DNA from 2 places in the Gluconobacter sp. Dm-74 genome. Region 1 is predicted to be linked to the other one. Evidence: predicted binding sites of a transcription regulator. Region 1 holds the regulator's gene; the other holds the start of a gene.
What was found. The regulator LexA, encoded in region 1, represses DNA repair genes until DNA is damaged. The targets are predictions, from matches to a motif close to TGTTCTANNTANGTTC.
Positions count from the first base shown of each region.

Region 2: a site for LexA is predicted at 2,947-2,962, ahead of JK208_RS07080 (putative DNA modification/repair radical SAM protein). Genes of this name have one in related genera too.

Region 1 covers NZ_JAERLX010000002.1:72,552-77,513, reverse strand. The annotation lists gene eno (phosphopyruvate hydratase) at 58-1,338, shown strand; gene JK208_RS03535 (septum formation initiator family protein) at 1,478-1,807, shown strand; gene rpmG (50S ribosomal protein L33) at 1,892-2,059, opposite strand; gene lexA (transcriptional repressor LexA) at 2,363-3,082, shown strand; gene JK208_RS03520 (hypothetical protein) at 3,137-3,745, opposite strand; gene pgsA (CDP-diacylglycerol--glycerol-3-phosphate 3-phosphatidyltransferase) at 3,848-4,450, opposite strand; gene uvrC (excinuclease ABC subunit UvrC) at 4,541-4,962, opposite strand, start outside.
Region 2 covers NZ_JAERLX010000003.1:338,311-343,272, forward strand. The annotation lists gene JK208_RS07065 (M1 family metallopeptidase) at 1-605, shown strand, start outside; gene JK208_RS07070 (flagellar biosynthesis regulator FlaF) at 722-1,144, opposite strand; gene JK208_RS16070 (flagellin) at 1,280-2,788, opposite strand; gene JK208_RS07080 (putative DNA modification/repair radical SAM protein) at 2,967-4,199, shown strand; gene JK208_RS07085 (UdgX family uracil-DNA binding protein) at 4,196-4,962, shown strand, end outside.

The DNA of each region.
Region 1 (4,962 bases):
GTTCCATTCAGAACGGTCACGAGCCAACCCGGTTCACGCATCCCAGGAGAGCTTCCATTGAGCGCTATCGTTGATATCATCGCCCGCGAAATCCTGGACAGCCGCGGCAATCCCACTGTCGAGGTCGAAGTCGAGCTGTCCTCCGGTGCCCGCGGCCGTGCAGCCGTCCCGTCCGGTGCTTCCACAGGCGCACATGAAGCCGTGGAACTGCGTGATGGTGACAAGTCCCGCTATGGCGGCAAAGGCGTCCTGAAGGCCTGTAGTCACGTCGAGAACGACATTCTTGAAGTGCTTCAGGGGGCCGAATCCGAAGATCAGATCGCTATCGACAATGCGATGATCGATCTGGACGGAACGTCCAACAAATCCCGTCTGGGTGCCAACGCCATTCTCGGCGTCTCGCTTGCTGTTGCCAAGGCGACCGCCGAGGAACTGGAACTGCCGCTGTACCGCTATGTTGGTGGCGCTTATTCGCACCTGCTTCCCGTGCCGATGATGAACATCGTCAATGGTGGCGAGCATGCCGACAATCCGATCGACATTCAGGAATTCATGATCCAGCCGGTCGGCGCGCCGACGATTGCGGATGCCATCCGTATGGGCTCCGAAATCTTCGCACGCCTGAAGAAAGGTCTGTCTGAAGCCGGTCACAACACCAATGTCGGCGATGAAGGTGGCTTCGCGCCGAATCTGAAGTCTGCGGATGAAGCTCTTGGTTTCATTGCAAAATCTGTTGAAGCCGCCGGCTATCGACTGGGTGAAGACGTGACCTTCGCTCTCGACTGTGCCGCGACCGAGTTCTATGCGGATGGACGCTACAATCTGAAGGGCGAAGGTAAGGAATTTGATGCCTCGGGCATGATTTCCTACCTTGAAGATCTGGCCAACCGCTATCCGATCGTCTCCATCGAAGACGGTCTGGCGGAAGATGACTGGGAAGGCTGGGCAGAACTGACGACCCGTCTGGGCAAGAAGCTCCAGCTGGTCGGAGACGATCTGTTCGTCACCAATCCCGAGCGTCTGCGTCGCGGCATCAAGGCCGGAACCGGTAACGCACTGCTGGTAAAGGTCAACCAGATCGGCACGCTGACCGAGACGCTGGAAGCCGTCGAAACCGCTCACAAGGCCGGTTACGCCTGCGTCATGAGCCACCGTTCGGGCGAGACGGAAGACTCCGTCATTGCTGATCTCGCGGTCGCCACGAACTGCGGCCAGATCAAGACAGGCTCCCTCTCCCGCTCTGACCGTACGGCCAAGTACAACCAGCTTATTCGCATCGAGCAGCAGCTCGGCAGTGCGGCCCGTTATGCCGGTCGCAACATTCTCAGAAACTCCTGAGACTGAGCCAAGGCCTCATTCCTCCCCGGAATGAGGCCTTTTTTGTGCCTGAATATGATTGATGTCCGTATCATTCATTGTCTGGTCACAAATGACTGATATAGACTGATACAGTCTCTCAGAACGGAGTTTTCGCGACGTGACACTGATCCGACTTATCAAGCGTGGTGTCCGCGCCGTAGCTCCTCCGGCTTTTTTTCTGTCGCTTACCGCCTATTTCGGCTGGAACGCTCTGCATGGAGCGCACGGGATTCATGCCTATCAGGAGCAGACCCAGCTTCAAAAGGATGCGCTTCAGGCCCGGCAGGACGCTGATGACGAGCAGAATGTCTGGCGTCGCCGTGTCGTTGCCCTCAAGGAGAAAGCGCTGGACGCTGATATGCTGGATGAGCGTGCGCGTGCCACGATGAACCTGACGCGCAGCGGCGATCTGGTTGTTCCTTACGGACCGCATGACAAGCTGTTCTAAGCAGTAGTTAAAACGAACAGCTCTCAGAGCATAAAAAAAGCGGCCCGAAGGCCGCTTTTTTTATAAAGACTGCTGGATGCAGCCTTACTTGATCTTGGCTTCGCGAAACACGACGTGCTTGCGTGCGACCGGATCGTACTTGCGCACTTCCATCTTTCCCGTAGCGGAACGGGCATTCTTCTTCGTGACGTAGAAGTAGCCGGTTTCAGCTGACGAAACGAGCCGGATCTGAATAACGTTGCTCTTTCCCATGATACCCTCGGGCTTTCGCCATAACTTATGCCGCTCGAAGGTGTCGATGCAGCATGTTGATCTCTAGATTTGGCGCACCATGCTGATTTGTGGCCCGCAGGTCAAGACCTTTGCGCACGATTTAGCGGTTTTCCTGTAGTTTCAAGGAGTTTGAAGCTTAAAAATTCTTGCTGGATAACTCTGTCGGTGCGTCTCTTTGCTTGAAGGGCAACAGGTGGGAACCTATAAGGAACAAATGCAGGATGCCCGTCATTCTGTGTCCTGTTCTGACCTGCCTCCGCCGAGGCGCATGGGAGCGCCTGTATGCTGACCCGTAAGCAGCACCAGCTTTTGCTGTATATCGACGATCATCTCCGCCGCACGGGATATTCGCCCTCTTTCGATGAGATGAAAGATGCCCTCGAACTACGTTCCAAATCGGGCATCCATCGCTTGATTTCCGCTTTGGAAGAACGTGGCTTTCTGCGTCGGCACCATCACCGTGCACGGGCGCTCGAAGTGCTGCGTCTGCCCCATATGGGTACGGAAGCTCCTGTTGCCGCTCTGGCTCCGGAAACCGGTTTTGTCCCGGCTGTTCTGAGCCAGGGCGAGACGGGCCTTGATGGAGCCTTCTCCGAAGCCAGTGTCGCCAATGATCGTCAGACCGTCAGCATTCCTCTTTATGGTCGTATCGCAGCGGGTTTGCCGATTGAAGCCATGCAGGACGACAGCGACAGGATCGAAGTTCCCATTTCGCTTCTGGGCACCGGAGAGCATTACGCCCTCACGGTGGCTGGCGATTCGATGATCGAGGCTGGAATTCTGGATGGAGACATCGCCATTATTCGGCGACGTGAGACGGCCGAAAATGGACAGATTATCGTTGCCCTCATTGATGGACAGGAAGTGACGCTCAAAAAGCTACGCCGTCGCGGATCAATGATCGCACTGGAAGCTGCGAACCGGGATTACGAAACGCGCATCTTCCCAGCAGAGCGTGTGAACATTCAGGGACGGTTGATCGCCCTTTTCCGTCAGTATTAAAGACGGACGCCTGATATGGTAAAATGCTGACGGCTCTGGTCCGTCAGTAGACCCTCATTGTGTGGGAGGTAAGGTTGTTCCGTGAATGACCTTCACACTTCCGTCCGGGCCGATAACTGTGCTGGTGCCATCTCCGTTAGGAATGATGATGGCCTTGCTGGGGCTTTTGTTCAGAAAGCGGGCCGCACTGTCGGGAACTGACGAAGGAAGCGTCGGAATAAGATGGCTACGGTCGTGTGACACACCCTGATGCGTATCGGCACCTTCCCCGACTGACAGGCTCTGGCCCTGCATGAGTTGCGGGCCGGAGGCTCCAAGAGCGCCCTTGCCAGCGATTCCGCCCATGAAGTTTTCGTCAAGTGCAGCACCGCCAAAGTAGGTCGCCGGATCGCCGAGAGCGTGGCTGAACGTACTGTTGGGGTTTTCGACATCCTTGAGCGTCGGGAGCGGTTGTGGGGCCCCGGGCCAGATATTTCCGCTTTCGGGAAGAATTGGAGTTTCGGAGTATTTCTCACCGCGGGCGCGATGAATATTCTCGCTGTCACCATGAGGGCCGTTCGGATTATCGAGCGCCGTCCAGACCATCGTGTCGCGGATATACTTGCCCATGCCTGAACAGCCGCTCAGAGCGAGAGGTAGTGCCAGCAGAGCGGTCTTCCGCATTTCTTACTCCCACGAGGTCAATCCATGACCTTTAGCGGTCCTTGTAACGGAGCGCCAGATGAAGACAGTCGAAGAACGCTACAATTCTTTCGCCTTATGACCTCAGAAGCCGATTTTGGATGATTTACGGGATTGTCCCGCCATGATGCGGGCTAACCCTGCGGTCAGATATCCCCAGCCGCTGATGACGGTCGGAATGACCGAGAACCAAAGGAGGATTCCGCCAATCAGCGTTGCCGGCAGAAACGAAAGCCCCAGCATTCCTGCGGCTCCATCCCCACCGATCAGAAAACCGATCGCCACCATCTGGATACCGGTCTTCCATTTCGCCAATCGCGTCGATGGAAGCGTCTCCCGCTGGGACGCCATGTATTCCCGCAAGCCGCTGACCAGAATTTCGCGGATCATGATGATGATCGCTGCATAGAGCGAGTAGACAGGCAGTTGCGTTAGCCCTGCCAGAGCCAGCAGAAGTGATCCGACCAGAAGCTTGTCTGCGATTGGGTCCATCATCCGGCCCAGCTCGGACAGCTGCTGCCAGCGACGGGCCAGTGCTCCGTCCAGATAGTCCGTGATGCATGCGGCCGTATAGAACACGCAGGCGATCACATTCGCGGTCGGTGAATGCACGGAGAGCAGCACGACCAGTACGGGAATGGACGCGATACGCAGCAGTGTCAGAATGTTTGGCAGATCTGTCAGCATCACGCTCAGTCTAGAACAGTTTCCCTCATACCGGTATGCGCCAATGTGTCCGCGAAAGATGTATTTTTCGTGTAAATCGTCGAACGGGTCTCAGGGGCTGCGATGATCGGTTGAGGCTTTCTGGACCCATTCAGGATGGAAATGCCCATATATGGCAGTTGCCGTGCTCGAACTGATGCCGGGGGCGCTTTCCAGCTCCTCAAGACTCGCCTGTCTGACCGATTTTGCCGAGCCGAAATAATTGAGAAGAGCCTTTTTCCGCGCGGCGCCGATTCCTGGCACATTATCCAGTTCGGAGCTGCGTAAGCCTTTCGAGCGTCCTGCCCGGTGGGTGGTGATCGCGAATCTATGCGCCTCGTCACGCAGTCTTTGCAGATAATAGAGAACCGGGTCTCTTGGAGGGAGCTGGAAGGGCGGTTTTGTCTCTGTGAAGAACCATTCCCGTCCGGCATCCCGGTCCGGCCCTTTGGCGATGGCCACGATCGGAATTCCGGTAACGCCGATATCGGCCA
Region 2 (4,962 bases), on a different contig from region 1:
CCGAATTCGCTCCCAAAACCGGCAATCCCGCGCAGGATATCGTCCCGGTCCTGACCGATCCGGATGCACCGGTTCTCATGACCGCCGCCGATGGTGTGTCTGAAAAATATCGTCATAGCGTGACGTATTTCAAAGGCGCTTACGGTCTGAAATTGCTGCGTGAACAGATCCTCGGTCCGGTCCGCTTCGACGCGGCCTTCCGGCGCTATATTGCTGAATGGGCTTACAAACACCCGTCTCCGTCGGATTTCTTCCGCCTGATGAGCAGCGAAGCGGGTGAGGATCTGGGATGGTTCTGGCGCGGCTGGTACTTCACCAATGCCGCCCCGGATTATGCACTGGGAACCGTCCATCACGACGCTGGAAAGCCCGCAACCGTACAGGTCCGCAATTACGGGGCGCTGCCGCTACCCGTGGTTCTGCGTGCCGATTATGCGGACGGAAAATCGGAAGACCTTCGCATCCCGACGGAAGCCTGGCGCCAGAGCAGCGATATTGTGGTCTCGCTGCCGGTTCATGAGGGCCTCAAGGCCGTAACGCTGGACCCCGATCACGTCATCCCGGATATTGACCGTTCCGACAACCGACTGGCCATTACGCCCTGAGGCCACCGGGGCACACGAGAATGTTTCGTGTGCCCGGACTTTGGAGCATGAAAAAAGGGCGTCCGGCTGAACCGGCGCCCTTTATTTAGTTGGGGCTGCTTTGCGGTCGAAAACTCTCAGCCCACAAGTTCCAGAGAGGACTTCGCGGCCGAGCCGGCATAGGCCTGAGACGCGGAGGGCGTTGCGATATAAGGCGCGGGCTCGGTGGACAGTCCTTCGATCATGTCGTTGTTGATATCGACGAGGGGTTGAAGGTCCTTCGGGGCATTAAAGGCCGCGTTGGAATACCGCATGGACCACGATCCGACCTTGAGAAGATCGTCGCGCAGAACGGCCGGAAGGGGGCAATCGACCCTCTCGACGCTGAGGGACAAAATGCTCCACAGCTTCAGATTGGCGGCCAGCGCCGCGACCTTCTTGTCATGATCTTTTGCCTGCGTCAGCAGCGTGTTGACGTGCCGGAACGCCATGACCTCGACTTCCCGCGAAGACAGATAGCTTCCGGACTGTTTCTGATACTGTGAGGCTGCATAGGTCACGACGGCAAACTCCTTTCGGAAAAGACTGTTTCAAAAGCCTCTGGGGGAGGAAGCAAGGGGCTTCTGAAGTAGTCCTGCGTATTGGCAGGGGAGTCTGAAGGGGGCCGGATGAACCGGCACCCTTCAGAAACCTGATCAGCCGCGGAAGAGGCTGAGCAGGGTGGACGACTGCGAGTTCGCAATCGACAGCGACTGAACGGCGAGCTGCTGCTTCGTCTGAAGCGAGGTCAGCTTGGCGCTTTCGGCAGCCAGATCAGCGTCCGTCAGCGCGCCAACACCCGTCGTCAGGGCGTCGGACAGGCTGGACGTCGTGGTCTGGAGGTTGGAGATCGTCGTGCTGGAATAACCGATCGAAGACGCCGTGCGCGTCACGCTGGAGATCGCAGCCTGGACGACGGCACTGACAACGGATGCGCCGGTGACGGCGGTTGCGGTTACGCCCGTCGTGGTTGGTGCAGTAAATTTGCCAGCGGTGGACGTGCTCAGCTGCGTGCTGGTTGCATCGATAGAATTTCCAGCGATCGTCAGGTTGTTGCTGGAATCGCGGGAAACACCAAAGCCTTGATATTCCATGGCATCAGTCAGCAGATCGACCTGCTTAACGCTCTGTGCGCTCGCGGGAGAGCCGCCCGTCAGTGATGTTGCGGAAGACATATCAACGTCCGTAATGACGGATTTGGTCGTTGCGTTTCCGTTGGCGTCGAAGGCTGTGTTGACGGTGTAAACAGAATTGCCGTTGCCATCCTTGGACTGAACGATGCTCTTCCCATCGGTCAGGGAGTAGGTAATCGATCCATCCGACGCTGTTGTCTGAGACGTGATCTTGTCTGTACCGGTGCTGTTCAGGGTACCATCGGAGTTGAGCGAGACGGTTGTTCCGTCTCCGCCGATAGCAGCACTCACCATGCTCAGGGCGGTGCCCTGTTTGGTTGAGCCTGTCTGATCATCCGCTACGAAATCATAGGTGACAGATGGGTTGGTTGCGGTGGGTGCTGGGGTGGTGGCGGCAGCTACGGTATTCTTTAGCTGAAGAACCGAGGCAGAAGCACTGCTAACCGATAGCGCATTGCTGGTTCCGGCGCTGCCCAGAGCCAGCGAAGAACCGGACATCTCCATGCTCAGGTTCGTTAGGCCCAGACCGGCGGAGGTCACGTTAAAGCCGTTCTGCGTGAACGTGCCACCCTGCGCGTCCATGGCGGTCGACAGGCTCGTATAGGTCGTGCCGTTGCCCGTCTGGCCGGAGAGCAGGTTCACGCCCTGGAACTTCGCGCCCGTAGCGGCGGAGTCGATGGAGGCCAGTGTCTTGGTGATGGCTTCGTTCAGGGTCGAGTTGTCGACGCCTGTCGTGTTCGTGCCGATGGTGGTGGCAAGAGACTGAAGAGCGCTCGAAATGCTCGACAGGCCGGTCGTTGCCGTGTTCAGCACCTGAGCGGAGAACTGGAGGCCCGTGGAAACGCCCGACAGGGTCGAGATCTGGGCGGTCATGTTCTGGGCGATGGAGTACATCGCAGGATTATCAGAGGCCGTGTTGACGGACTTGCCGGTGGAGACCGTGTTTTCGGTCTTGTTCAGGTCGGCCGTCGTCTGGTTCAGGCTCTGGAGTGCGGCCATTGCCGCGGTGTTCGTATTGATGGACAATGACATTGAATCGGTTCTCCGTCGGTGCAGGTTTGCGGCCTCAGGATAGGGGGGAGTGGTTAACGGAAGCTGAATCGGTTCCGTTAAAAAAAGTCCTTCAAAAATAACGAAAAACCGGGAAACAACAGGTTAATTTCACGGTTTCTCTTGCGTTCCGTCATCTGGAACGAAATAAGAACATGACATGAAGAAAACACTCTCCCAGAGACTGGCGATTCTCTCCGATGCGGCGAAATACGATGCCTCCTGTGCGTCGAGCGGTTCGACGCGTCGGGACTCCGCAAGGAGCGGGGGGCTTGGGTCCACGACCGGAAACGGGATCTGCCATTCCTATACGCCGGACGGGCGGTGCGTGTCGCTGCTCAAGATCCTGCTGACCAATTTCTGCGTCTATGACTGCGCCTACTGCATCAACCGGTCGTCCTCGAATGTGGAGCGCGCCCGCTTTACGCCCGAGGAAGTCGTGTGGCTGACGCTGGAGTTCTATCGGCGCAACTGCATTGAGGGGCTGTTTCTGTCTTCAGGCATTATCCGGTCGTCCGATCACACGATGGAGCAGCTTGTGCAGGTGGCGCGGGACCTGCGTCTAAAGCACGGGTTTCGAGGCTATATCCATCTCAAGACCATTCCCGATGCGTCGCCGCGTCTGCTGGAAGAGGCGGGGCGCTATGCGGATCGGCTCTCGATCAATGTGGAAATGCCGACCGTGGCGGGGCTGGAGCAGTATGCGCCGCAGAAAAAAGCGGGCGGTATCCGGCAGGCGATGGGGGAGATGCGGCTGAAGATTGATGCGGGCAAGGACCGTAGTCATACCGGACGCCGGGCCGAACGGTTTTCGCCGGGGGGGCAGAGCACGCAGATGATCGTGGGGGCGGATGCAGCGTCCGATCAGGATATTCTGGCCAGCAGCGCCAATCTCTACGGCTCTTATGGTCTGAGGCGCGTCTATTACTCTGCCTTCAGCCCCATCCCCGATGCGTCCGCTCTGTTGCCTGCGAAAAGTCCGCCGCTTCAGCGCGAACACAGGCTCTATCAGGCGGACTGGCTGTTCCGGTTCTACGGATTTGCTTTCGGGGAACTGACGGCCGGGCGTGCGGACGGGATGCTGGATCTGGAGTTGGACCCCAAACTGGCCTGGGCTCTGGATAACCGGGCGTTGTTTCCGTTGGATCTGAACCGCGCGCCCAAGGAAATGCTGCTGCGGGTGCCGGGGCTGGGGGTGAAAGCCGTGGCTGCTATTCTCAGGGCGCGGCGGCATCAGGTCGTGCGGTTGGAGGATCTGGCCAGGCTGAACGTGTCCATCCGCAAGGTTCGGCCCTTTGTGCAGACGCCGGGTTGGAGTCCCGCCCGCCTTACGGACCGGCACGACCTGCGCAGCCTGTTCAGCCCCGCGCCCCGGCAGATGAATCTTTTGTGACACGTTACGTCCTGACCCTTGAGGACAACGCAGCCTTTGAGCCTTGGCGGGAGATGGCGCGTTCTGCGTTGCAGCGTGCGATTCCGCCGGAGGCCCTCGACTGGCGGATCAGGGGCGGCGAGACGGATCTGTTCGTGCAGCAGACCAATGATAGCGACGGCATGGTGGCGCTGACGGAGGGGCCCGTCCTGAAAAGCGTGACATTGCGCGCGTCCTGCATCGCGTTGCTGCGGGACATGCTGTGCCATTCCGATCCCGGCCGGTTCGCGCTTGCTTATCGGATCGCATGGCGCGTTCAGGGCAATCCGCATCTGCTGGATGTGGCGACGGATGCCGATATCGCAAAAGCGCGGATCATGATCCGGCAGAACCGGCAGGACTGTCACAAGATGACGGCCTTTGTCCGCTTTCGCGAACTGCCGGCGCAGGCCGGGGGAGGGGGACGTCGACGGTTCCTCGCCTGGTTCGAGCCGCAGCATCATATTCTCGAACGGGTCGCCCCGTTCTTTGCCAAGCGCTTTGCGGACATGGACTGGATGATCCTGACCCCTCGCGGCTCCATCCGCTGGGACGGGAAGGATCTGGCCTGTTCTGCCGAACCCTGTGAACAGCCGGAACTGGATGACGGGTTCGGGGATCTGTGGAACACTTATTATGCCTCTACGTTTAATCCGGCCCGCGTCCGCACGAAAGCCATGCGGCGTGAGATGCCGGGTCGCTACTGGAAAAACCTGCCCGAAACGCGCCTGATCCCTCAGCTTGT